DNA from 4 places in the Mycobacterium sp. DBP42 genome. Region 2 is predicted to be linked to each of the others. Evidence: riboswitches for the same ligand, from Rfam matches in the RefSeq annotation. Region 2 holds a riboswitch; each other region holds the start of a gene.
What was found. A riboswitch is a leader RNA that binds a small molecule or an ion and turns the genes downstream of it on or off. The one in region 2 is predicted to bind cobalamin.
Positions count from the first base shown of each region.

Region 1: linked by a shared signal. The riboswitch ahead of E0T84_RS01805 (CbtB-domain containing protein) and the one ahead of metE (5-methyltetrahydropteroyltriglutamate--homocysteine S-methyltransferase) in region 2 are both predicted to bind cobalamin.
Region 3: linked by a shared signal. The riboswitch ahead of E0T84_RS11195 (ABC transporter substrate-binding protein) and the one ahead of metE (5-methyltetrahydropteroyltriglutamate--homocysteine S-methyltransferase) in region 2 are both predicted to bind cobalamin.
Region 4: linked by a shared signal. The riboswitch ahead of E0T84_RS01945 (ABC transporter substrate-binding protein) and the one ahead of metE (5-methyltetrahydropteroyltriglutamate--homocysteine S-methyltransferase) in region 2 are both predicted to bind cobalamin.

Region 1 is NZ_VCMY01000001.1:359,315-365,178, forward strand. It holds gene lsr2 (histone-like nucleoid-structuring protein Lsr2) at 1-290, shown strand, start outside; gene clpC1 (ATP-dependent protease ATP-binding subunit ClpC) at 604-3,132, shown strand; cobalamin riboswitch at 3,188-3,313, shown strand; gene E0T84_RS01805 (CbtB-domain containing protein) at 3,342-3,557, shown strand; gene E0T84_RS01810 (CbtA family protein) at 3,582-4,346, shown strand; gene E0T84_RS01815 (histidine phosphatase family protein) at 4,353-4,904, shown strand; gene E0T84_RS01820 (serine hydrolase) at 4,912-5,864, opposite strand, start outside.
Region 2 is NZ_VCMY01000016.1:90,337-96,200, reverse strand. It holds gene E0T84_RS16710 (hypothetical protein) at 1-362, opposite strand, end outside; gene E0T84_RS16705 (MspA family porin) at 436-1,125, opposite strand; gene E0T84_RS16700 (MspA family porin) at 1,216-1,911, opposite strand; gene E0T84_RS16695 (hypothetical protein) at 2,294-2,866, shown strand; gene E0T84_RS16690 (sensor domain-containing protein) at 2,917-3,579, shown strand; cobalamin riboswitch at 3,657-3,862, shown strand; gene metE (5-methyltetrahydropteroyltriglutamate--homocysteine S-methyltransferase) at 3,988-5,864, shown strand, end outside.
Region 3 is NZ_VCMY01000008.1:57,989-63,852, reverse strand. It holds gene E0T84_RS11200 (ABC transporter substrate-binding protein) at 1-549, opposite strand, end outside; gene E0T84_RS11195 (ABC transporter substrate-binding protein) at 567-1,601, opposite strand; cobalamin riboswitch at 1,647-1,779, opposite strand; gene E0T84_RS11190 (DUF6480 family protein) at 1,812-2,060, shown strand; gene E0T84_RS11185 (GNAT family N-acetyltransferase) at 2,073-2,681, opposite strand; gene E0T84_RS11180 (CBS domain-containing protein) at 2,733-3,164, opposite strand; gene E0T84_RS11175 (ribonuclease Z) at 3,269-4,129, shown strand; gene E0T84_RS11170 (TIGR03560 family F420-dependent LLM class oxidoreductase) at 4,096-4,965, opposite strand; gene E0T84_RS11165 (hypothetical protein) at 4,974-5,681, opposite strand; gene E0T84_RS11160 (MarR family winged helix-turn-helix transcriptional regulator) at 5,769-5,864, shown strand, end outside.
Region 4 is NZ_VCMY01000001.1:381,118-386,981, reverse strand. It holds gene E0T84_RS01965 (TIGR03943 family protein) at 1-341, shown strand, start outside; gene E0T84_RS01960 ((2Fe-2S)-binding protein) at 338-997, opposite strand; gene E0T84_RS01955 (ABC transporter ATP-binding protein) at 994-1,776, opposite strand; gene E0T84_RS01950 (iron ABC transporter permease) at 1,773-2,792, opposite strand; gene E0T84_RS01945 (ABC transporter substrate-binding protein) at 2,789-3,757, opposite strand; cobalamin riboswitch at 3,797-3,940, opposite strand; gene rpsR (30S ribosomal protein S18) at 3,935-4,198, opposite strand; gene rpsN (30S ribosomal protein S14) at 4,198-4,503, opposite strand; gene rpmG (50S ribosomal protein L33) at 4,503-4,667, opposite strand; gene rpmB (50S ribosomal protein L28) at 4,667-4,903, opposite strand; gene mrf (ribosome hibernation factor-recruiting GTPase MRF) at 4,979-5,864, shown strand, end outside.

The DNA of each region.
Region 1 (5,864 bases), on a different contig from region 2:
CCGCCGATGAGACTGTCGAATTCGGCCTCGACGGCGTCACGTATGAGATCGACCTTTCGTCCAAGAATGCCACGAAGCTCCGTAACGATCTGAAGCAGTGGGTGGAGGCCGGACGCCGAGTCGGCGGACGCCGGCGCGGACGCGCAGCGGGCCCGGCCCGTGGCCGCGGCGCGATCGATCGTGAGCAGAGTGCCGCCATCCGTGAATGGGCCCGCCGCAACGGGCACAACGTGTCCACCCGCGGCCGGATCCCCGCGGACGTCATCGACGCCTTCCACGCCGCAACATAAACGACCGCAACTTGACCGACAGTTGCCAGCTCCGGACCGGTGAGATTTCCCGGTCCGGAGTTTTTCGCTAGTGGCGAACCCGTTGGGACCGGAATTCGGAAACGATTCGCCGACCGGCGGCGTTGCTCATCTGCAGCACTAGATGTGGACAGCTCGTACCGGGTACCGCCCCTGCGGAACGGACCGCCAACCTCCGCGCCCGGGACGGCCGCCCATTAGAGTGGACGGTAGGTACTACGTGCGGGCTATGAGAAAACCGACAGAACGCAGCCGTACGCGGGTACCGCTAGCGATGGAGAGCAGGTAACCACCGATGTTTGAGAGATTTACCGACCGTGCCCGCAGGGTCGTCGTCCTGGCGCAAGAAGAAGCCCGGATGCTCAACCACAACTACATCGGGACCGAGCACATCCTGTTGGGTCTGATTCACGAGGGCGAAGGCGTCGCCGCCAAGTCGCTGGAGTCGTTGGGCATCTCGCTGGAAGGCGTGCGCAGCCAGGTCGAGGAGATCATCGGCCAGGGTCAGCAGGCCCCGTCCGGGCACATCCCGTTCACGCCGCGCGCCAAGAAGGTGCTGGAGCTGTCCTTGCGCGAGGCGCTGCAGCTCGGCCACAACTACATCGGCACCGAGCACATCCTGCTCGGTCTGATCCGCGAAGGTGAAGGCGTCGCCGCCCAGGTGCTGGTCAAGCTCGGCGCCGAGCTGACCCGCGTGCGCCAGCAGGTCATCCAGCTGCTGAGCGGTTACCAGGGCAAGGAGGCCGCCGAGGCCGGCACCGGTGGCCGTGGGGGCGAGTCGGGCAACCCGTCGACGTCTCTGGTGCTCGACCAGTTCGGCCGTAACCTGACCGCCGCCGCCATGGAGGGCAAGCTCGATCCGGTCATCGGCCGCGAGAAGGAAATCGAGCGCGTCATGCAGGTGCTGAGCCGCCGCACCAAGAACAACCCGGTGCTGATCGGCGAGCCCGGCGTCGGCAAGACCGCCGTTGTCGAGGGCCTGGCACAGGCCATCGTTCACGGCGAGGTTCCCGAGACGCTCAAGGACAAGCAGCTCTACACGCTCGACCTGGGTTCGCTGGTCGCGGGCAGCCGCTACCGCGGTGACTTCGAGGAACGCCTCAAGAAGGTGCTCAAGGAGATCAACACCCGCGGCGACATCATCCTGTTCATCGACGAGCTGCACACGCTCGTCGGCGCGGGTGCCGCCGAGGGCGCCATCGACGCCGCGTCGATCCTGAAGCCCAAGCTGGCCCGCGGCGAGCTGCAGACCATCGGTGCCACCACCCTCGACGAGTACCGCAAGTACATCGAGAAGGACGCCGCCCTGGAGCGCCGGTTCCAGCCGGTCCAGGTGGGTGAGCCGACGGTCGAGCACACCATCGAGATCCTCAAGGGTCTGCGTGATCGTTACGAGGCGCACCACCGCGTCTCGATCACCGACGGCGCGCTGGTGGCCGCCGCCACTCTGGCCGACCGCTACATCAACGACCGGTTCCTGCCGGACAAGGCGATCGACCTGATCGACGAGGCCGGCGCCCGGATGCGTATCCGCCGGATGACCGCTCCGCCAGACCTGCGCGAGTTCGACGAGAAGATCGCCGACGCGCGCCGGGAGAAGGAGTCCGCGATCGACGCGCAGGACTTCGAGAAGGCGGCGAGCCTGCGCGATCGGGAGAAGACTCTGGTCGCCCAGCGCGGTGAGCGTGAGAAGCAGTGGCGCTCAGGCGATCTCGACGTTGTCGCCGAGGTCGACGACGAGCAGATCGCCGAGGTGCTGGGCAACTGGACCGGTATCCCGGTGTTCAAGCTGACCGAGGCCGAGACCACGCGCCTGCTGCGCATGGAGGACGAGCTGCACAAGCGGATCATCGGCCAGGAGGATGCCGTCAAGGCCGTCTCGAAGGCGATCCGCCGTACCCGCGCCGGTCTGAAGGACCCGAAGCGCCCGTCCGGTTCGTTCATCTTCGCCGGCCCGTCCGGTGTCGGTAAGACCGAGCTGTCCAAGGCGCTGGCCAACTTCCTGTTCGGCGACGACGACGCGCTCATCCAGATCGACATGGGCGAGTTCCACGACCGCTTCACCGCGTCGCGGCTGTTCGGTGCCCCTCCGGGCTACGTCGGCTACGAAGAGGGCGGCCAGCTCACCGAGAAGGTGCGCCGCAAGCCGTTCTCGGTCGTGCTGTTCGACGAGATCGAGAAGGCCCACCAGGAGATCTACAACAGCCTGTTGCAGGTCCTGGAGGACGGACGTCTCACCGACGGACAGGGCCGCACGGTCGACTTCAAGAACACGGTGTTGATCTTCACCTCGAACCTGGGCACCTCCGACATCAGCAAGGCGGTCGGACTGGGCTTCAGCCAGGGCGGCGGGGAGAACAACTACGAGCGGATGAAGCAGAAGGTCAACGACGAGCTCAAGAAGCACTTCCGGCCGGAGTTCCTCAACCGCATCGATGACATCATCGTGTTCCACCAGCTGACGCAGGACGAGATCATCCAGATGGTCGACCTGATGATCGGCCGGGTCGGCAACCAGCTCAAGACCAAGGACATGGCCATGGAGCTGACCGACAAGGCCAAGGCCCTGCTGGCCAAGCGAGGCTTCGACCCCGTGCTCGGTGCCCGGCCCCTGCGCCGCACCATCCAGCGCGAGATCGAGGATCAACTGTCCGAGAAGATCCTGTTCGAGGAGCTCGGGCCCGGCCAGTTGGTCACGGTCGACGTCGAGGGCTGGGACGGCGAAGGTGCCGGCGAGGACGCGAAGTTCACGTTCTCGGGCGCGCCCAAGGCGGCCGGCTCCGATGGTCCGGACCTGGCCAAGGCCGGAGCCACTGCGGAATAACTGCACATGAGAAACGCCCCCACCCATCGGTGGGGGCGTTTTTCGTCCTGCCGATGGGTCGATCGCCTGCGCCGGTAGTTACGATGCTGATGTAATCGACAGGAACAGGAATCTGGTGAGAGTCCAGAGCGGCCGCGCCACTGTTAACAGTCAGACCCTGACCTGTCGCGACACGGACTGGGACGCGAATTCCCGGAAAGGACCACCCGATGGCTTCCACTGACGCACGCGCCAGCCACGCTCGGCCGATCGACCTGTCGGCCACCAAGGCGGTGCTCTGGCTGACCCTGACGGCGTTCGTGGCGCTGCTGGCCCTCTATTTCGTCGGAATGGACCAGGGCGCAACGTCGGTGTTCGGTAACAACACCTACGTGCACGAGTTCGTGCACGACGCCCGCCACCTGCTCGGTTTCCCCTGCCACTGACCCGCGGGCGAGATAACCGAGCCAATGGAAAGACAGATCATCGGGCGCGGCATCTTGGCCGGCGCCCTGGCAGGTGTGCTTGCTTTCGGATGGGCGAAGCTGCTGATCGAACCGATCATCGGCAGGGCGATCGACTTCGAGAACGGTGTCGGCGCAGCGGATGAAGCCGCGGAGCATTCACACGGCGCCGGTGGGCATTCCCACGGCGGTGAGAGCGTCGAGGTGTTCACCCGCGGCGTGCAATCCAACGTCGGCATGGGCCTCGGCGTCCTGATCTTCAGCGTCGCGATGGGCGCCCTGCTGGCCGTCGTGTTCTGCGCGGTCTACGGCAGGGCCAACCTGTCGGCGCGCGCGTTGGCTGCATTGACGGCCGGCGGCATGCTCGTCAGCCTGTGGATCGTCCCGGCGCTCAAATACCCGCCGAACCCGCCGGCGGTCAGCCTCGACGAGACCATCCAGCAGCGCACCCTGCTGTACCTGCTATTGGTGGTGCTCTCGGCAGGGTTGTTCGTCGGTTCGGTACTGCTGGCGCGCCGGCTGACACCGAAGCTGGGGGTGTGGAATGCGTGCCTGGTAGGCGTCGCGGACTATGTGGTCTCGATGGCCGTGGTCTTCCTGATCCTGCCGGGCATCCACGAGACCCCGTCGACGTTCCCGGCCGACGATCTCTACCAGTTCCGCCTGTTCTCGCTGGGCACGCAGGTGGTGATATGGGCGACGATCGGTCTGGTGTTCGGGGCGATGGCGTCGAGGTTGTTGGAAGGTAAGCGGGAGTCAGTGTCGGCGTGAGTCCCAGTGAGTGAGGTCGTCCGGCTGACGTTGGTGTCTCACGCCATGACCGACGCCACGGCAGCCGGCCGGTTTCCCACCGACGAGCCGCTGAATGCGCTGGGGCATCGTCAGGCTGATGCGGCCGTTGAACTCGGTGTCATCGACGCCGCGTATTGCGGGCCGGAGAAGCGGGCCCGCCAGACCGCCGAACTGCTGGGGCTCTCGGCGGCGGTCGAGCCGCAACTGGCCGATCTGGATTTCGGCGGCTGGCGCGGCAGTGTGCTCGGCGGCCTGCCGCCGGCCGACCTGGCGGTCTGGCTGACTGATCCGGCCCGGGCACCGCACGGCGGTGAAACGGTGGTCGGTCTCGTCAACCGGGTGCACCGTTGGCTGGACAGCCTGGCGCCGGTGCGTGGCCGGCTGGTTGCGGTGACACATCCGGCGGTGGTCCGGGCCGCCATCCTGGTGGCGTTGGACGCACCGCCGAGGTCTTTCTGGCGCATCGATGTTGCACCGATGAGCCGTACGGTCATGCATTTCCGCGGCCAGGCTTGGACGCTGCGAAGCGGCAGCTAGCCCGGTCCTAGTGCGCCACCGGAGCCATCGCGAATGCCCGCTTGGCGATTTGCAGCAGCCAGCCCGCGGCGGTAGGGCTGCGGAACTTCGGCCAGTTCAGCTGGAAACTGAACACCCACGGCTGTCCGGTGTGGTCCACCGCGTACCAGCTGAAGGTCAGGTCGCCGGGTAGGTTTCCGCCCTTGGCGCCGATGTATTTCCATTTCGCCGGATCCGGGTCGATGCCGGGCAGCGCGGACAGGATGTCCTTCACGGGCGCGGCAGGGCCGACGGCAGAGGCCTGCAGGGCGGCGTGCACCCGGCAGATGTCGGCGGCGCTGGCGAACCACTCCAGCCCGTCGTTGGAGGCCGGGGTGTGCGTGCGGTATGGATCTGGTTCGTAGGGACGGGAATTGGTCTGTTGCAGCAGTGCCACCCGCCCGGCGGGGGACGCGCTGTTCCACTCGTCGCGAAGGTTGGGCTTACCCCAGCCGACGGAGAAAACCTCGTGCATGGTCGGGAACGGGGTCATGCTGGCCGGGTCGTGGTGGCCGGCGGTCACCAGCGCGCGTTCCACGGCCGACGGGCCCACCCGTCCGATGAGCAGGTCGGTGGCCATGTTGTCGCTGGCCGAGATCATCTGCTGGGCTGCGGTTCGCACAGTGATCTCGGCACCGGGGGGAAGCTTGTCCAGGCCGGCCGAACCGAGCTTCTTGCCCTCCTTGGTGATTGTGAGGTGATCGTCCCAACGCAGGGTCCCGGCTTTGACCGCATCCGAAACTGCAAGCAGCACATAGAGTTTGAAGATCGAAGCCAGGGGCAGCGACAGCTCGGTGTTGGTGCCTGCGACCTGCTCGCACTTACCGTTGTTCACCTTGGACACCCGGTAGGAGTAGCGCGCGCCCGATTTGGTCAGCTCGGTGTCGATATCGGACCAGGTTTCGATCTTCGGCGGCACCAGCGTGACGTCGAAACGGTCGA
Region 2 (5,864 bases):
AAGTTTCCGTTGTTGAACGCCCTGAGGTTGGGTGCCTCCGTCGGTGGTGGCACACCCGGCGCGGACGGATTTTCGTACTGCCCGAGCAGGGCGCCGGGACTCATGTCGACCCCGTTCGGGACGCCGAGCCTGCCCGGAGCGGTCTCGGTGCCGGTCTGTCCCAGAACCGACAGCCCGCCGGGACCGAGGGGTGCGCCCACCAGCGGCACCTCTGGCCCGGGTGGCGGTGGCGGCTCCGGTGCCGGTGCGGCGACCGCGGGTGCACCCGGAACCTCTGGCGGTGCCGGATCGGCGGCGGCGGTTGCCGAGCAGGCAACCGCCGCGCCGATCACGAGCAGCCCGGCGGCGGCGAGTGTGGCCATCGCATTCCTGCCTGCGAATGGACTGTCCGAGTTCTCGCTCATACCTTCGTGTTTCGCTGTCAAAGCCAGTCCGTCAGACTGCCTTGGTGACGCCATAGTAGGCCACCACATCGTCGGTGTCGGTGGTGGAGCTGGTCAGCGTCGCATAGGACCGCAGGAAGGACTGGCCGACGCAGCCGTCGATCTTGATGTGAACATCCTTCACGGTGACGCGCACGGGCGCGGCCTTGAACGACTTCTTGTTCACCGAGACATTGGTGACGGTTCCGGGCTTTGCGTGGATCTCGATGGTGCCCGAGATCGGCATGCTCACCCCGGTGGGGATGATGCCGGCCAGGGTCGAGCCCGAGGTGCTCAGACCGATCGACCCGATCAGGCGGACCTGTCCCAGCTCGATGCCGCAACCGATCTGGTAGCCGGTATCCAATGTGCCACCGGTCAGTGACGTGGCTCCGCTGCCGGTGACGGTGCCGGTGAAGGTGGCTCCCACCATGTACTCGCGTGACGAGGCAGCGGTGGTCAGAGGTGCCACCGGCAGCTGGCTCTCGTCTTTCGCCGAGACGGTGAGCGTCCAGCCGTCCGGGGTGGTGACGACGCCCGGCTCGGCGGATGCGACGAGTCCGTTGTCCGGTGGGGGGCCGGCATCGACAGGTTGTGCGGCCGGTTCCACCGGTGGCGGTGGTGGATCCGCCGACGCGAGGGGCGGCAACGCAACCGGGGCGAGCAGGCAGGCAGCAGCCAAGATGGCGAAACGATTCAACATGCGGGAACTTGTGCCTCTCGTGGGGTTCGAATCCGAGGGATCGGCGTGGTGATCAGTGCGGATCATGGTCGGTGTGTTTTCGGGGGAGGGTCAGACGACCTTGGTGACACCGAGGTAGGTGATGACGTCATCGGTGTTGTCGGTTGAGCTGGTCAGCGTCGCGTAGGTGCGGATGAACGACTGGCCGGCGCACTGATCGAACTTGATGCGGACACCCGTGATAGTGACGCGGGTGCCGGTGCCCTTGAACGACTTCTTGTCGATCGGAACGATGGTGACGGTGCCCGGCTTCAGGTACACCTTGCCCTGCAAGCTGATTCCGGTGCCGAGGCTGGCGTCGCCGGCGGAGCCGGTGAACGGAATCTTGATGCCCGGCGAGAAGCTGAGGCCGGGGTTTATCTCGGTTTCGTCGCTGACGATGCCGCAGCCGATCTGGGCGCCGGCCTCCAGTGTGCCGCCGGTGAGCTTGGTCTTGCCGCCGCCCGAGACTTTCCCGGTGAAGGTGCCGCCGACAAGGTATTCCCGGGATGACACCGCGGTGGTCAGCGGCGCGACCGGCAGCAGGGTCTCGTTGGAGCCTGCCACTGTCACGTGCCAGCCATCCGGGGTGTCCAAGACGCCGGGAGGAGAAGACGGCACCGCGCCGGTATCCGGTGGGGGCGGTGCCGGCGCGGCGGCCGCTGCAGCTGCGGCCGGGTCCGGCGGCGGATCTGCGGATGCAAGGGGCGCAATCGCTACGGGGGCCAACATGCAGACTGCAGCCAGGGGGGCAAAACGACTGAACATGCGTGAACTTGCGCCTCTCGTGGGACTGGCCCCTGTCGTCCTGCGACACGTCGTGGTCGCCAGAACCCAACGGGGCCAAGGAATCTGTCGCGACGAATCATGAACCTATTGCGTTTCGGTTCGGTGAACAATGCCCCAACAGTCGCCGCCGCATTCCCGTCCGGCTGAGGGTTCCTCAGCTGTGAAGTTTCTGGGAAATCCCCTGTGCTGCAGCGTATTCCGCAATTGAGGAAAGCGGGGCGCCAGCGGCACGCGATGGACGACGTGTGGAGGGGGCAGATTGGCAGGCTGTTCACTTTCTGGACATGTGAACCCTCAACGGTGTGGTGACTCGGAGGTACGGCGAAAGCGCCGGAACTGCCACCGACTGAAGGAGGAATCGTTGAGGTCGTTTCAGGTGTACCAGCGAGGGCTGGTATCGCTGATCGTTGCCTTCAGCATCGGTTTCGCTGCCACGCCGATGGCTGTCGCCGAACCTGGTGATGAGGCCGGTGCTCCCGGCCCCGTGCTGCCCGAGTTGCCCCCGGTGCCGGCCGCCGGTCCGGTACCGGTGCCGGTCGCCGGCACCGATGACCCCGGTGTACCTGCGGTTACGGCCTGCTCGACGTTCGCCGACGCGCTCGATTCGGCGTCGACGTTCTACGGCGACTTCGCTGATTCGATCGAGGGTGTGGAGCGGCCCGACTACCGGGATCCGACCATCAGCACGACGAACACGAGCGGTCGGACCGCGCTGCGCGAAGCGGCCGCGTCGGCACTGAACGCTGCCGGCACGCCGGGACTGCCGCCCGATATCGCAAACCCCATGCGGGCATGGTCCTTCGGCGCCACCAAGCTGCTCTTGAAGATGGGGCTGCGCAGCGGCGGTCAGTCGCTCAATGACACCGCCACCCAACTCAACAACGATGCCACCAATGCGCAGATGGCTTGCGCCGCAGCGGGAACCCACGCCTGATGCGCGTGGTCACACCGTGCTGTAAGCAGAGGAATACCGTGCTCGGCGTTGTGTTTTCGTTGATCATGCTCGTGCTGCCGGCCACCAGCTGTGCCGACAACGGCGACAAGGCTCAGGGGCCGCCGGAAGAAGTGCCCAAGTCGGCCCTCGAGAGGCTGCTGCTCACCACCGATCAGGTCAACGCCATGATGACGACCGTTGGGATGGTGGCACATCCGCCGGTCACCGAGATGAACGACCATCGCAACCTGCTGCCCAATCTGAATTGTCTGGGCGCGTGGCAGGTGAACGAGTCCGCCATCTACGGCGACCGTTGGACCGCCATGCGCCAGGTGCTGCTACGCGGTCCCGACAGGGACAACTGGGACAACCTGCTGGTGCAGTCGGTGGTGATCTTCCCTTCGACACAAGAAGCCGCCGACTTTCTCGATCAGTCGGCCGATCGCTGGTCGAAGTGCACCAACCACAATGTGAACATCACGCTCAACGGGCAGCCGCTGCCCAGGTGGCGCAGCGGCGATCTGATCGAGACGGATTCGGAGCTCACCTTGCCGTTCACCCGTATTGACGGGGACCAGACCCGCGCCTGCCAGCGTGCGCTGGCGGTGGCCGCCAACCTTGTGATGGATATCCAAGCGTGTAAGCCGGGAGGGTCCTCGGTGACCCAGGCCGCTGAGGTGGTGGACAAGATCAAGGCCGCGATGGCGCGCTGACCGGTACCCGCCGCGCTGCGGCGGGTAGTCTGAGGCGCGCAGCTGGTTTGTCGGTACCGGGGTGTTTGCGGAGCCGACATCGAACGCCGCAGGCTGGTTGAGATGTGGCGTGAGAGGGAACCCGGTGAGAATCCGGGACTGTCCCGCAGCGGTATGCAGGAACGACCGCCGTCATCAGCACTGGCACGCAGGGAACTGCGGCCGGGAAGCGACGGCCAGTAGGGGCGCGGTTTTCCGTGCGTGCCTGTGAGTCCGAAGACCTGCCAGCCGTACCGGGCGCGCCGCGTCCGGTGGTTCATCGCCTCGCGGAATGGGCAGTGGCCGAAAGTAGTTCGCTCGTGGCGGGTGGCTGCGTTCGGTTCGGTGTCTCCTGGCGGTGGCCATCCCCGTATGTTGAAGGACGTCGTCATGAGCACAACCGCAGCACCCTTCGCCGCCACCATCCTCGGGTCGCCCCGAATCGGGCCGAACCGCGAACTCAAGCGCGCAGTCGAGAAGTACTGGGCCGGCCGCATCGATCGCGACGAACTCGAATCCGTGGCCGCCGGCCTGCGTCGCGACACGTGGGCGTCAATGGTCGCAGCCGGGCTGGACTCGGTCCCGGTCAACACCTTCTCGTACTACGACCAGATGCTCGACACCGCAGTTCTTGTCGGCGCACTGCCGCCCAGGGTGGCCGATGTGCCCGACGACTTGGACCGCTATTTTGCCGCGGCGCGAGGCAACGATGACATCGCGCCGCTGGAGATGACCAAGTGGTTCGACACGAACTACCACTACATCGTGCCGGAGATCGGGCCAGAGGCCACCTTTACCCTCAACCCGGACAAGGTGTTGGGGGAGTTGGAAGAGGCACGTGCACAGGGGATTACGGCGCGACCGGTGGTTGTCGGCCCCATCACCTTTCTGACGCTGTCGAAGGCCGTCGACGGTGCGGACGCGCCACTGGCTCGCCTCGATGATCTCATCGATGTCTATTCCGAACTGCTGGGATTGCTGGCAGATAGGGGAATCGAGTGGGTCCAGCTCGACGAGCCGGTGTTGGTGACCGACATCGTCGACAATGCGGCCGAACTCGCCGAGCGGACCTACAACCGTCTCGGTGGACTGGCCAAGAGACCTTCCGTCTTCGTCGCAACCTACTTCGGAGAGCTGAGCGATGCGCTGCCCGCGCTGGCGCGCACGCCGGTCGAGGCCATCGGCGTCGATCTGGTTGCGGGAACTGGTGCTGCCCTGGGCGCAGTGCCGGAGCTCGCGGACAAGCTCCTGGTGGCGGGTGTGGTCGACGGGCGCAACATCTGGCGCACCGACCTGGAGGCCGCTCTGGGCACCTTGTCCGCGCTGCGGGAAGCGGCCGCGGCGATCGTCGTTTCTACGTCGTGCTCGACACTGCATGTGCCCTACGCCCTCGATGCCGAGGACGACCTCGACCCGGCGCTGCGCAGCTGGCTGGCCTTCGGTTTCGAGAAGGTCACTGAAGTGGTGGCGCTGGCACGTGGTCTCAAGGACGGACGCGACGCCATCTCGGCGGAGATCGCTGCGTCCCATGCGGCCATCGAGTCGCGCAAATCCGATCCGCGACTGAACAACAGCCGAGTCCGGGAACGGATCTCGGCGATCGTCGCCTCGGGCGCCAAGCGTGGATCGGCCGATCAGCGTCGCGCTGCACAGCAGGACCGGCTGAAGCTGCCTGCTCTGCCCACCACCACGATCGGGTCATACCCGCAAACCTCGGCCATTCGCATCGCCCGTGCCGACCTCAGGTCGGGCAAGATCGCCGCCGCGGAGTACGAGCGCAGGATGAAGGCCGAGATCGCCGAGGTGATCAAGCTGCAGGAGCAGCTGGGCCTGGACGTGCTGGTGCACGGTGAACCCGAGCGCAACGACATGGTGCAGTACTTCGCCGAGCAGCTCGACGGGTTCTTCGCCACACAGAACGGCTGGGTGCAGTCCTATGGCAGCCGCTGCGTGCGACCGCCGATCCTCTACGGGGACGTGACGCGGCCGAAGCCGATGACGGTGGAGTGGATCACGTACGCGCAGTCACTCACCGACAAGCCCGTCAAGGGCATGCTCACCGGTCCTGTCACCATCCTGGCCTGGTCGTTCGTCCGCGATGATCAGCCGTTGGCGGATACGGCTGCGCAGGTGGCACTGGCGATTCGGGACGAGACCGTCGATCTGCAGTCTGCCGGCATCGCGATCATCCAGGTCGACGAGCCGGCTCTGCGCGAGCTGCTGCCGTTGCGCTCGAAAGACAAAGCGGCATACCTGAACTGGGCGGT
Region 3 (5,864 bases), on a different contig from region 2:
GTCGCCGCGATCGGCGACATCGAATATCTTCGCCAGTTCACCGATTTCGGTGTATATCGCCTCCATCTCGAACGGCGTGGTGCGCGCACCGTCGCCATTGACCGCGGTCTTTCCCTCGCAGTCGCTGGGTGCCAGATACGTCGGGACACCGAGGCGTTCGAACTGTTCGCGGTCGGCGACGCCGCCGGGCCCGAGGGTTCCGCCGAAGGAGGCCGACACGAAATCGGGTTCGGCGCCGAGCACGGTCTCCAGCGACGGCTTGTTCACCGCCAATCGCGGTACCCGGGCGTTTTCGCCGTCGAGATCGGCGCGGACGGGGTCCGTCCACGTCGCGGTGCCGACCATGCGGTCCGCCAGGCCCAGCGAAAGCAGTATCTCGGTGGAACCTTGGTTCAGCGAGACAGCACGCCGCGGCGGCGCACCGATCACCACTTCCCGGCCGCAATTCCGCACCGTCAGTGGGTATCCGGGCGATTCGGCCGGATCCGGGACCGCGTGGGTGGACTGAGCGCATCCCACCAACGACCACGCGCTCACCACCCCGACCATCAGGCGGGCCGCGCGGTTCACCGGGCCAACCCGAAGGCCTTGAGACCGGCCGCCAATTTCACCACCGCGTCGACCTCGCGGATCCCGGGATCCAGTTCGGACCCGCTCAGCACGACGTAGCGCTTGTTTCGCACCGCGGTCATGTTCCTGGTCACCGGATTCGACTCCAGGAATGTCATTTTCGACTCCAGTGCGTCCCCGTCGACACGCCTTCGGTTCAAGTCGGCCAGTACCAACACGTCGGGGTCGCGGTCGGCCAGCGCCTCCCAGCTGACCTCCGGCCAGTCCTCGCGGGTATCGGCGAAGACGTTGGTGACGCCGAGTTCGCCGGCATACAGTCCCGGCGCCGAGCAGCAGCCCGCGAGATACGGCGTCCGCAGTCCCGAGAACCAGAACGCCACACTGACATCCGGCTCGGTGGTGGACGGAATGTCGTCGAGCCGCCGGGTGAGCCGGTCGATGAGGTCCTGGCCGCGCTGTTGCACATCGAAGATCTGGGCGAGTTCGCGTATCTCCCGATACAGGGCATCGAGCATCAGCGGTTCGGTGCGGGTGACGGTCTCACCGTCGACACTCGCGCCCGTACACACCGAAGGCGATTGGTACGTAGGGATTCCCAGCTGAGCGAACCGGCTGCGGTCGGCGACCACGGCTGAGGTGTAGGTGTGTGCGCTGGCCGAGGTGACCAGGTCCGGCTCGGCTGCCAGGACCGTCTCCAGTCCAGGATCGTTGTCTGCGAGCCGGGGCACGGTGGCGTTGTCCGCCGCGAGTTCGGGAAGCACCGGATCGAACCACGTCGAGGTGCCGACCATCCGATCGGCCAGCCCGAGCGACAGCAGGATTTCGGTCGACGCCTGGTACAGCGAGACCGCCCGCCGCGGCGGTCCCTCGAAAGTGACGTTCACACCGCAGTTCTCGATGGTGAGCGGATAGCTGGTCGAGTCAGCTGCGGAAGCTTCACCGGCCGTCTGCCCTGCCGCAGACTCTCGATGACCGCAGGCCACCGTGACCGACAACGCGACAGACAACAGGGACAACAGTGCGGTGAGCACGCGCACGGTCAAACTTCCTTTGATCCAGGGCCCAATCGCGGAGCCGTCAACGGTCATTCCGACCCCAGGTGATCGGACTCGAGGCGATGCCTCATACCGTTGCGCGTCAGTTCCGGCTTTTCACCGGATTCCCCTGTTGGTCGGCATTCGCACTGTAACAGCCGCGACGCAGCGTGATTGCCCGCGCTCGACAGCGGGCATCCCTAGGCCATGACCGCGCTACCACCAGATCCCGACCCAGCCGAGACACCGGATCTGCAACCCGGCGGTGGCGTCGCGCCCGGCGCCACCCCACCGGACTCGGCGCAAACCTCGGGACTGGGCGAACCAGAACCGCGGCCCAGGCACAAGTACACCCCCACTTCGGTCACCGCGATCGCCGGTTTGGTGCTGCTGATCGCGGTGTTCGTCGCGGTAGGCGTCCTGCTCATCATGAAGATGACCGGGGTCTTCGGATAGCCGGGCGACAGATCAGCGCGGCGCCCGCCACATTGCCGTCATGATCGGTCCACCGTCGGGAAGGACGATCTCCCCGGTGACCTCGAACCCGAAACGCAGGTAGTAGGGGATGTTGTCGGGGTTGCTCGACTCCAGGTAGGCCGGGGCGTGTTCGGCGTCCACCCGATCGAGGCGCGATTGCATCAGGGCATGTCCGAAACCGCCGCCGCGCACCGTCGGATCGCTGCCGATCACGGCCAGATACCAGTGCGGTTCCTCGGGATGGTGCTGCTTCATGAGCTCGACGACCTGTTGGCCCCGTCGCGTGTCGCGGCCGAACGCACGCACCATCGAGGGCAGCATCCGCAGTTCTTCGCCGGCAGTCTGCTTCCAACAGCCGGGCCCGTCCCACAAGGCGGCCGCGCCGATCTCGCCATCCCGGCCGGCCACCTCGGCACCGCCGCCGGCAAGGAAGTGGTGACGCGTGATCGCTGCGAACATCCGCGGCAGACCTTTGGCCCGGCGGGCATCGTCAGCCAGGATCCACGACATCACCGGGTCATGATGGAAGGCCCGCCCCAGGACGGCGGCAAGCCGCGCCACGTCGGACTTGTTCGGGGGACGGACGTCAACGGCAGCCACACGCCCACCATCGCACAAGATTTGTGGTTTCGGTGCTCAGGAGGCCAGCGGTCAACGCCCCTGGGTGATGTAGGCCTGCAGCTGTTCCTGCTCAGCCTCGAGTTCTTCCATCCGGGTCTTGACGATGTCGCCGATGCTGACGATGCCGGCCAGCCGCCCACCGTCGAGCACGGGAATGTGACGCACCCGGTTCTCGGTCATCAGAGCACTGAGGTGATCCACGGTGTCGCGCGGCGTACAGGTTGCCACCACCGTCGTCATGATCTCCGACACCGGTTGGGCAAGCAGGCTGCTGCCCCGTTCATGCAGATTGCGCACCACATCACGCTCCGAGACGATGCCGGCCAGCCCGCCGGGCCCGATCACCACCATGGCACCGATGTTCAGCTCGGTCAGCCCGGCCAACAGCTCCGTCACGGTAGTCTCCGGCGAAATCGTCACCACCGCCGCGCCCTTGTTTTTCAGCACGTCCGCGATTCGCATCGGCAACCTCCGATCGTGATCCACCTCACACCAGGCTAGGTCGGTGGCGGTCAGTAAGAAAGAAGCCACGCCTGATTGAGCCGGAACGGAGTAGGAATGAGGTCATGATCGAGGTCACGCTGCTCGGCACCGGTAGCCCGATTCCTGATCCGGAGCGGGCCGGACCGTCGACCCTGGCGCGCGCAGGCGACCAGATGTTTCTGATCGACTGCGGCCGCGGGGTGCTGCAGCGCCTGGCCGCGGTCGGCGCGGGTGCCAACCAGCTCAGCGCATTGCTGCTGACCCACCTGCACAGCGATCACATCGCCGACCTGGGCGATGTGATCATCACCCGCTGGGTGAGCACATTCACCCCGGATACACCGCCCCTGCCGATCATCGGCCCGCCCGGGACCGCGGAGGTGGTCGACGCGACGTTGCGCGCGTTCGGCCATGACATCGGCTACCGCATCGCCCACCACGCCGACCTCACCGGTCCACCACAGGTGGACGTTCGTGAATACACCGACGGGATGGTGTGGGATCACGACGGCGTGCAGATCCGTGTCGCCCCCACCGATCATCAGCCGGTGACCCCGACGATCGCGTTCCGATTCGAACACGGCGGGGCCTCGGTGGTGGCAGCCGGCGACACCGTGCCATGTCCCAGCTTGGACGCCCTGGCCAACGGCGCAGGAGCCTTGGTGCACACCGTGATTCGCAAAGACCTGATCGAACTTCTTCCCCAGCAACGGATCCGCGACATCTGCGACTATCACTCCTCGGTGCAGGAGGCGGCGGCCACCGCCGCGCGGGCCGGCGTCGGGATCCTGATCCTCACCCACTATGTGCCCGGCATCGCCGCGGGCACCGAGGACGACTGGCGGGCGCTGGCCGCCTCGATATTCGACCGCCAGATCGAACTGGGCGACGACCTGCACCGGGTCCAGGTTCACCCCGGGGTGTGCACCCGATCGCGCAGCTGATCAGCCGCCTCCGCAACACAGTTCAGGTCGACCTCACCCCACGGGCGGCCGCGGGCGATCACCACGACGTGCTGGATGCCCAGGGACGACAACGCGCGACATCGCTCGACGAGTGCGCCGGAGCGCTCGCCGTCGTCAAGCGCGGTGGTCACGGTCCGCTCGATCTGGTCGGCCGGCCGGCCGACATCGGCGCAGTGCCGGTCGAGCACCTCGAGCTGGCGGCGGACGGCGCGGCCACCGTCAGGAATGTCGAAAAGGTTGCAGGCGTCGCCGTATTGCGCGACCAGACGCAACGTGCGGCGCTCGCCGGTGCCACCGATCAGCACCGGAGGATGCGGGGCCGTGACGGGACGGGGACTGCCCACCGGTCGCTGCAGTGTCAAATATCGACCCACGAAAGAAGTTTCATCGCCGCACCACATGTGCTGGGCCAGCCGCAACAGCTCGGTCATCCGCTCGAACCGTTCCGCGGTGCCCGGCAGGAACAATCCCATCGCGCTCGCTTCCGCCGAGTTGTAGCCGGCGCCCAGCCCGAGCCAGGCGCGGCCGCCGGAGAGAACATCGAGCGTCGTCACGGCCTTGATCAACAACGCGGGCGCGCGGAAGGTGGCCGCACTCACCATGGTGCCCAACCGAATTCGGCTCGTCGCCGCCGCGAGGTGCCCGAGCGCGGTGTAGGCCTCCAGCATCGGTTCGTCGATGGCACTGGCGGGATCGGCCTGAACGAGGTGATCCGGGACCCACAGGGTGTCGACGGCGGTACCGTCGAGAAAACCTGCGAGTGAGGCCAACCGCTGGTGAATCTGCTCCGGCCACGAATAATTCGTGACGCTCACGCTGAGCTTCATGACCGGTTCCGAGCGGCGGGGCGCGCCGGGAGCAGGGCGCCGGCGACGATGAGCCAGATGAATCCGGTGAACCGGGCGATCGGCAGGATCACCGCCGCTTCCGGCCAGATCAGCACGCACGTGGCCAGTTCGGCCAACACCGCGATGGCCAGCCCGGTCCAGGCCACCGGCCGCGGCAACAGTCCGAGGATGAGGCCGGGCACCGCGATCCCGGCAAGTAGCAACCCGAGCGCGACGATGTGGCCGACGCCGCCGGTGAGGAACGCCAGGTAGTACAACGCCCGGATCAGACCGTGGTCGACGACCACCTCGGCCCGCGACATCGTCCAGCAGATCAACCCGGACAACGCCAACGATCCGGCCGCCAGGATGCCGCCGGCCAGCGCGATCGTCGCACCGGGCGCTGTCACCCCGAGCTGGCGCAGCCTGGTGCTGACGGTCGCGGCGTAGATCGCCAGTGGCACCGATGCGGCGAATGTGCCCACCGCGGTGGCCTGTACCGCGAGGTGCCGGTCCTGGATGTAGGCAACCACCGCGGCGGCCTCACCGTATGGCACCGGCATCACCCCACCGAGGGCAACTCCGACGGCGAGGCCGACCAGCAGCAGCGTCAGGGATACCGCCACCACCGGGGCCAAGGGCGGCCCGCCCTGCCTTCCGGCGGCCCGGTCGGCGCGAATTCGATCTGCGGTTGAATCATTCATAGTTTGAACGATATGCCCGACGGCCGCCGAACTCAACCTCGTGAATGTTTTGACTTTTGAACGATTTCTCCGTGATACGGTTTGACCGTGGAGAACGGACGGTCCGACACCGTGGCATTTCTGTTGGCACAGCTCGGCCACCGGGCCGCGACGCAGTTCGCCGAGCAGATGGCGACCCTCGAG
Region 4 (5,864 bases), on a different contig from region 2:
CGGAAATCTCACTGCCCGACGTGCTTACCCGGATCGCGCAAGACAGCGCGGGCACCCTCGATGGCCGCACCGTGACCGTCTCCGGGTTCACGATGCGTGACGGTGACCGCACAGATCTGGCCCGCGTGGTGATCATCTGTTGCGCCGCCGACGCCCAACTCGCCCGTATCCACCTCGCCGGGCCGGCCGCCGCCCAGCTGGCCGGATATCCGGAGAACACCTGGATCAAAGTCGAGGGCACGATCCCTGCGGGACAAAGCGATTCGAGCAGAGGCAGCATTCCGACGATGACGGCACTGAGCGCCGTGCGCACCGACCCGCCGAAGCAGCCCTACGCCTAGCCTCGTGGCCTCGTCAGCGCGCAGTCACCACAGTTCGACCCGCCTGGCACCCGGTAGTACAGGCAGCAACTGCGGCGACGAAAGGTCAGGCCGGCCAACTCCCCCGTCCCCGCGAGCTCCCCGGTGGTCAAGAGGGTTTCGGTGAGATCGCGGGCCTCGTCGCGCAATTCCGGCCGGATCCGGGACAGCTCGTGGGCCGCGGCGACCAACGCCGCCGCGGCATTGCCGTACAGCAGTCGCGGCGACATCTTGACCCGCAGTCCGGCCGCCAGCGGCTCGAGGTGGTCGGTGATCACCCGCTGGTACAACTGCAGTGGCAGTGGGCCCTCGACAGGAGCGCCCACCGGGCCAGGCAACCGGAGATCGGTACGGGAGGCATGACGCTGCAGGTCGGTGAGATCGGGAAGTACCCGGTACACCAGCGCACCGGCCAGCAGCGGTGACCAAAGCCGTGAAGCATGGCTGAACTGGACCAGAGAGGCACCGATGCGCAGATCCGGCGTGCCGTACCCGGCGCTGGTCTTGGCGACGAGATCGGCGCAACCCTCGTCATAACAGCGCTGCACCGGAACCCAGCCGGCCGGATTCCCACCCACGGTGATCGCGAAAAACCCTCCGTATGAGGTGATCTCGGCAAGCTGGGTCTCGATGTTCACAGCCGGGCCACCGCTCTGGGGGCGACGGTGACGCGTGGCCTGCCGGTATCGGCATCGGCATCGATCCGGGCCTCGACGCCATACACGTCGCCGAGCAGATCGACGGTGAGAACCTGCCCGGGCTCGCCCACCGTGACCAGCCGGCCCTTGTCGAGGACACAGATCCGATCGCAATACGCCGCGGCGAGGTTCAGGTCATGCAAAGCGGCGACCACCGTGGCGCCGGTATCCCTCAGCAACTGCAGAGCCTCGTGCTGGTGCCGCAGGTCCAGGTGGTTGGTCGGTTCGTCGAGCACGATCACACCGGTGCGTTGCGCCAGGGCACGGGCGATGAGCACCCGTTGCTTCTGTCCTCCCGACAGCCGGCTGTAGTCGGCGCCGCTCAGCTCGGCGATGTCCAGTGCGGCCAGCGCCGCGTCGATGATCTCGACGTCCTCGGAGTTGTCGGCCTCGAACGATCGTTTGTACGGTGTGCGACCCATCGCCACCATGTCGAACACGGTGAGCTCGAAATCGCCGGTGGCTTCCTGCAATACCGCCGCGACCCGACGGGCGGCCCGCTTTCCCGGCAGCGTCCAGATGTCGGCGTCGCCGACCAGGACGCGTCCGGCACTGGGCCGCTGAGCCCGGTACAGCGTGCGCAGCAGGGTGGTTTTGCCCGCTCCGTTGGGGCCGACCACGGCCAGCATCTCCCCCGAACCGACCGACAACGAGACATCGGTGATCAAGGACTTGGCGCGCACGGACACCGAGACCGACTCGAACGAAACTGGCGTCATGCCTGTGCCTTCCGCCGCATCAACCATAGGAAGAACGGTCCGCCGACGAGCGCGGTGAGAATCCCGACCGGCAGTTCCTCGGGTGCGGCCACGGTACGGGCCACGATGTCGCAGAGTACGAGAAACGCCGCGCCCAGCAATACGACGGCGGGCAACGCCCTGCGGTGATCGGCGCCGACCACCAGACGCACCACGTGCGGCATGATCAGCCCGACAAAGCCGATGGTGCCGCTAACCGCCACCATCGCCCCCACCATCAGGGCCACGACGACGAACATCGCCGCCCGGAACCGGTGCACCTCCAGCCCGAGCGACGCGGCCGCCTCTTCACCGGTGTAGAGCAGGTTCAGCGGTCTGCTGGCCGCCAAAAGCACCAGAACACCGACGAATACGGCCAGCGCAGGAATCCAGACCATGCGCCAGGTGGTTCCGCCCAGGCCTCCGAGCATCCACCGGACGGCCGACTGCGCCTTGTGTGGATCATCGGAGGTGACGATCACCAGGCTGGCCAATGCCGACAGCACCTCGGCCACCGCGACGCCGGCCAAGATGAGCCGCACCGTGGTCATCCGCCCGCCCGAACGGGCCAAGAAGTACACCGCGACGAGCGCGAGGAACCCTCCGACGAAAGCCGCCAGCGGCAAGGTGACCACCTGGAGTGCGCCCGCGCCGAGAACCAGTATCGCGACCGCCCCGACCGATGCTCCCGAGGAGACGCCCAGCAGCATGGGGTCGGCGAGCGGGTTGCGCACCACTGCCTGCAGGGCCATGCCGCAGGCCGCCAGGCCCGCACCGACCACCGCACCCAGCACCACCCGGGGCAGCCGGGCGTCGATCACGATCGACTCGCGCACCGCGGGCCAGCTCTGTTCGGCCAGTACCGGGTGGATGGCGTGCACGACGATGGCCCAGACCTGCTGCGGCGGGATCGACACCGACCCGGCCGCGACGCCGGCGGTCATCGACGCCAACAGCAGTGCCACGAGCGATGCGATGACCAAGCGGTAGCGGGTCACCAGAACCGGTCCGGGTGCAGCTGCCTGGCCAGGGCGTCCACCGCCTGACCGACCCGCACCCCGACCACGACCGAGGACAACGGAAGGACCGCGAACCGCTGCTGTTGCACTGCCGGAACATGCTGCAGCAGAGGATGTTCGGTCAGGAATCGCTTCTTGTCCGCGACGGGTTGATCGCCGTAGTCGTAGATCAAGATGGCTTCGGGTGCGCGTTCGGCGAACTGCTCGAACGACACGTCGCCCCACACCTTGGGAACATCGGCAAACAGGTTGACTGCACCGGCCGCCTCGATCATCAAGTTGCCGATGCCCTTGCCGCCAGAGGTGAAAACCGTCGCCTCACCGCTGTCATAGACGGCCACCCGAACCGGTCGGACTCCGCGCACCTTGTCGCCGGACAGCGCGAGCTCGCGGTGCAGCTTCTCGATCTGCCGCTCGGCGCGGTCCTGGACACCGAAGATCGTTCCGACGTCGCGGATTTCGTCATCCACGGTCGTCAGGCTGACCGGGTGGTCCAGGCAGTCCTCGATGTTGAGCCGGGTGGGAATCCCGGCATCGGCCAGCCGTTGCCTGCCGCGCCCCTCCTTTTCGTCGAAGGCACTTTCCCACCCGCCGTAGACGAAATCGGGTTCCACGGCCAGCAGGGATTCATAGGACGGGTACTCCTCGGCCAGCACCGGCACGCTGTCGTACGCAGCCTGATACTCGGGCAGGATGCGGTCATCGAGATAAGACGTACCGACCATGGAGTTTTCCAGGCCGAGCGCCAGTAGCGTCTCGATCGCATGCTGGTTGAGGGCCACCGCCCTGGCCGGCGGACGGTCATAGGTCGTCGTCACACCGCAGTTGTCGACGGTCACCGGATATCCGGCCGCTGCCGCATCGGTGTCGGGTGCGGGGGTCGAGGCGCATCCCGATACCAGTAGCACCGACGCCAGACCGGCGAACAACCAACGAACAGCCATGGGCGCACCCATCCTCTCCGGGGAGATCCGCCCCAGTACGTGCGAGGTGGCGACTGCGGTGCGTATCTGGCTCTCGTGGATCAACTGATGCCGATCCATCGATCACAGTGGCGGGACCGCGCCGGATTCACACCGGCTTCCACGATCCGCAGTCGCTCTATCACCGTCGATGGTAAATCAAGCCGGGCCGACCACCGGCAACAGCGCCATCTCCCTGGCGTTCTTGATCGCGGTGGCGACCTGGCGCTGCTGCTGCGGGGTCAGTCCGGTGACCCGGCGGGACCTGATCTTGCCCCGCTCGCTGATGAAGGTGCGAAGCAGCTGGACATCCTTGTAGTCGACTTCGGTGATGCCCAGGGCGGCCAGCTGGTTACGCCGAGGCTTCTTCAATTCCGTTGCCGGCGGACGTTTCCGCGCGTTCTTCCGGGTCTTGGTCGCCATCACCAACTCGACTTCCGCACGCCGGGAAGCTCTCCCCGGTGGGCAAGTTCGCGCACCCGCACCCGCGACAGGCCGAACTTGCGCAGATGCCCGCGCGGCCGGCCGTCGACCGAATCTCGATTCCGCAGCCGCACCGGGCTCGAATCGCGCGGCAGCCGCTGCAGCGCCGAGACCGCCGCGGCCTTCTGCTCACGCGTGCCGGCCGGGTTGCGGATGGTCTCTTTGAGCTCGGCCCGCCGTTCGGCATAGCGCGCCACCAGCTCACGGCGCCGATCGTTCTTGACGATCTTGGATTTCTTCGCCATCAGCGCTCCTCGCGGAAGTCGACGTGCTTGCGGATCACCGGGTCGTACTTGCGCAGCACGATGCGGTCGGGATCGTTGCGGCGGTTCTTGCGGGTGACGTAGGTGTAGCCGGTCCCGGCCGTCGACTTCAGTTTCACGATCGGGCGAACCTCGGTACTGGCCATCAGATCTTCTCCCCTGCGCTACGAAGCCGTGCCACCACGGCTTCGATGCCGTCGCGGTCGATCACCTTGATTCCCTTGGCGCTCACCCGAAGTCGGATCCGGCGCCCTTCCGACGGCAGGTAGTACGTCTTGTTCTGGATGTTCGGATTCCAGCGCCTGCGATTTCGCTTGTGCGAATGCGACACCGTGTTGCCGAACCCGGGCGAGCGCCCGGTGACCTGGCAATGGGCCGACATTGAATCTCCTCACTCGTGGGGTAGCCTGGCTTAAGCGTAATGATAATCATTTTCAATAGCTAGTTGGGAGGCCAGGTGCGCACCCCTGTTGTGCTGGTCGCCGGTCAGGGCGACGTCGAAGGTGTGGCCGATCAGTTGAGCCGCTGTCCGGGGACCGTGCTGGTCCGTCATACCTACGACGGGCAGGTGGTGCTGAGGAACGTCACCGATCAGAACGGCTCGTCGGAGATGGCCCTCGAGCTGGCGCACGGCTGCGTGACCTGCACAGTGCGCGACGACCTGCTGATCCTGCTGCGGCGGCTGCACCGGCGCAGCGATGTCACCCGCATCGTCGTGGCCCTGATGGGCTGGCTCGAACCCGAACCGGTGTGCTGGGCCATCGAGAACATCCACGTGCAGGTGGGGCCGGGCTACATCGATGGGCCCGCCGCCCGCGACGTCAGCATCGCGGCGGTCACCACCTGCATCGACACCCAGGACTGGCTGCGGCAAGCGGTTGGCGACGACGAGCTGGGCGACGGCCGCACTGTCGCCCAGGTGGTGGTCGGCCAGGCCGAGTTCGCCGATGCGCTGGTGCTGACCGAGCCCGAGGCCACCACCCTGTCCGTGCTGCGCCGGCTCGCGCCCCGAGCCCGCATCACCGTCGGCACCCAACGCGTCGAGACGGCGCTGGCACACCTGGACCCCGGGACCCGGCGTGGCCGCGTCGGCTCACCGCACGATCCGCTGCTCGACGGACAACCACCGCTGGACCAAGACGGTGAGGTCGGCATCGTCGAGTTCACCGCGCGACGGCCGTTTCATCCGTTGCGCCTGCACGCCGCCATCGATCCACTGCTCGAGGGCGTCGTACGCACCCGCGGCCGAGCCTGGCTGGCCAACCGCCCGGCCGAGGTGATGTGGATCGAGTCCGCCGGCGGCGGACTGCATTTCAGCAGCGCCGGGAAATGGCTGGCAGCAA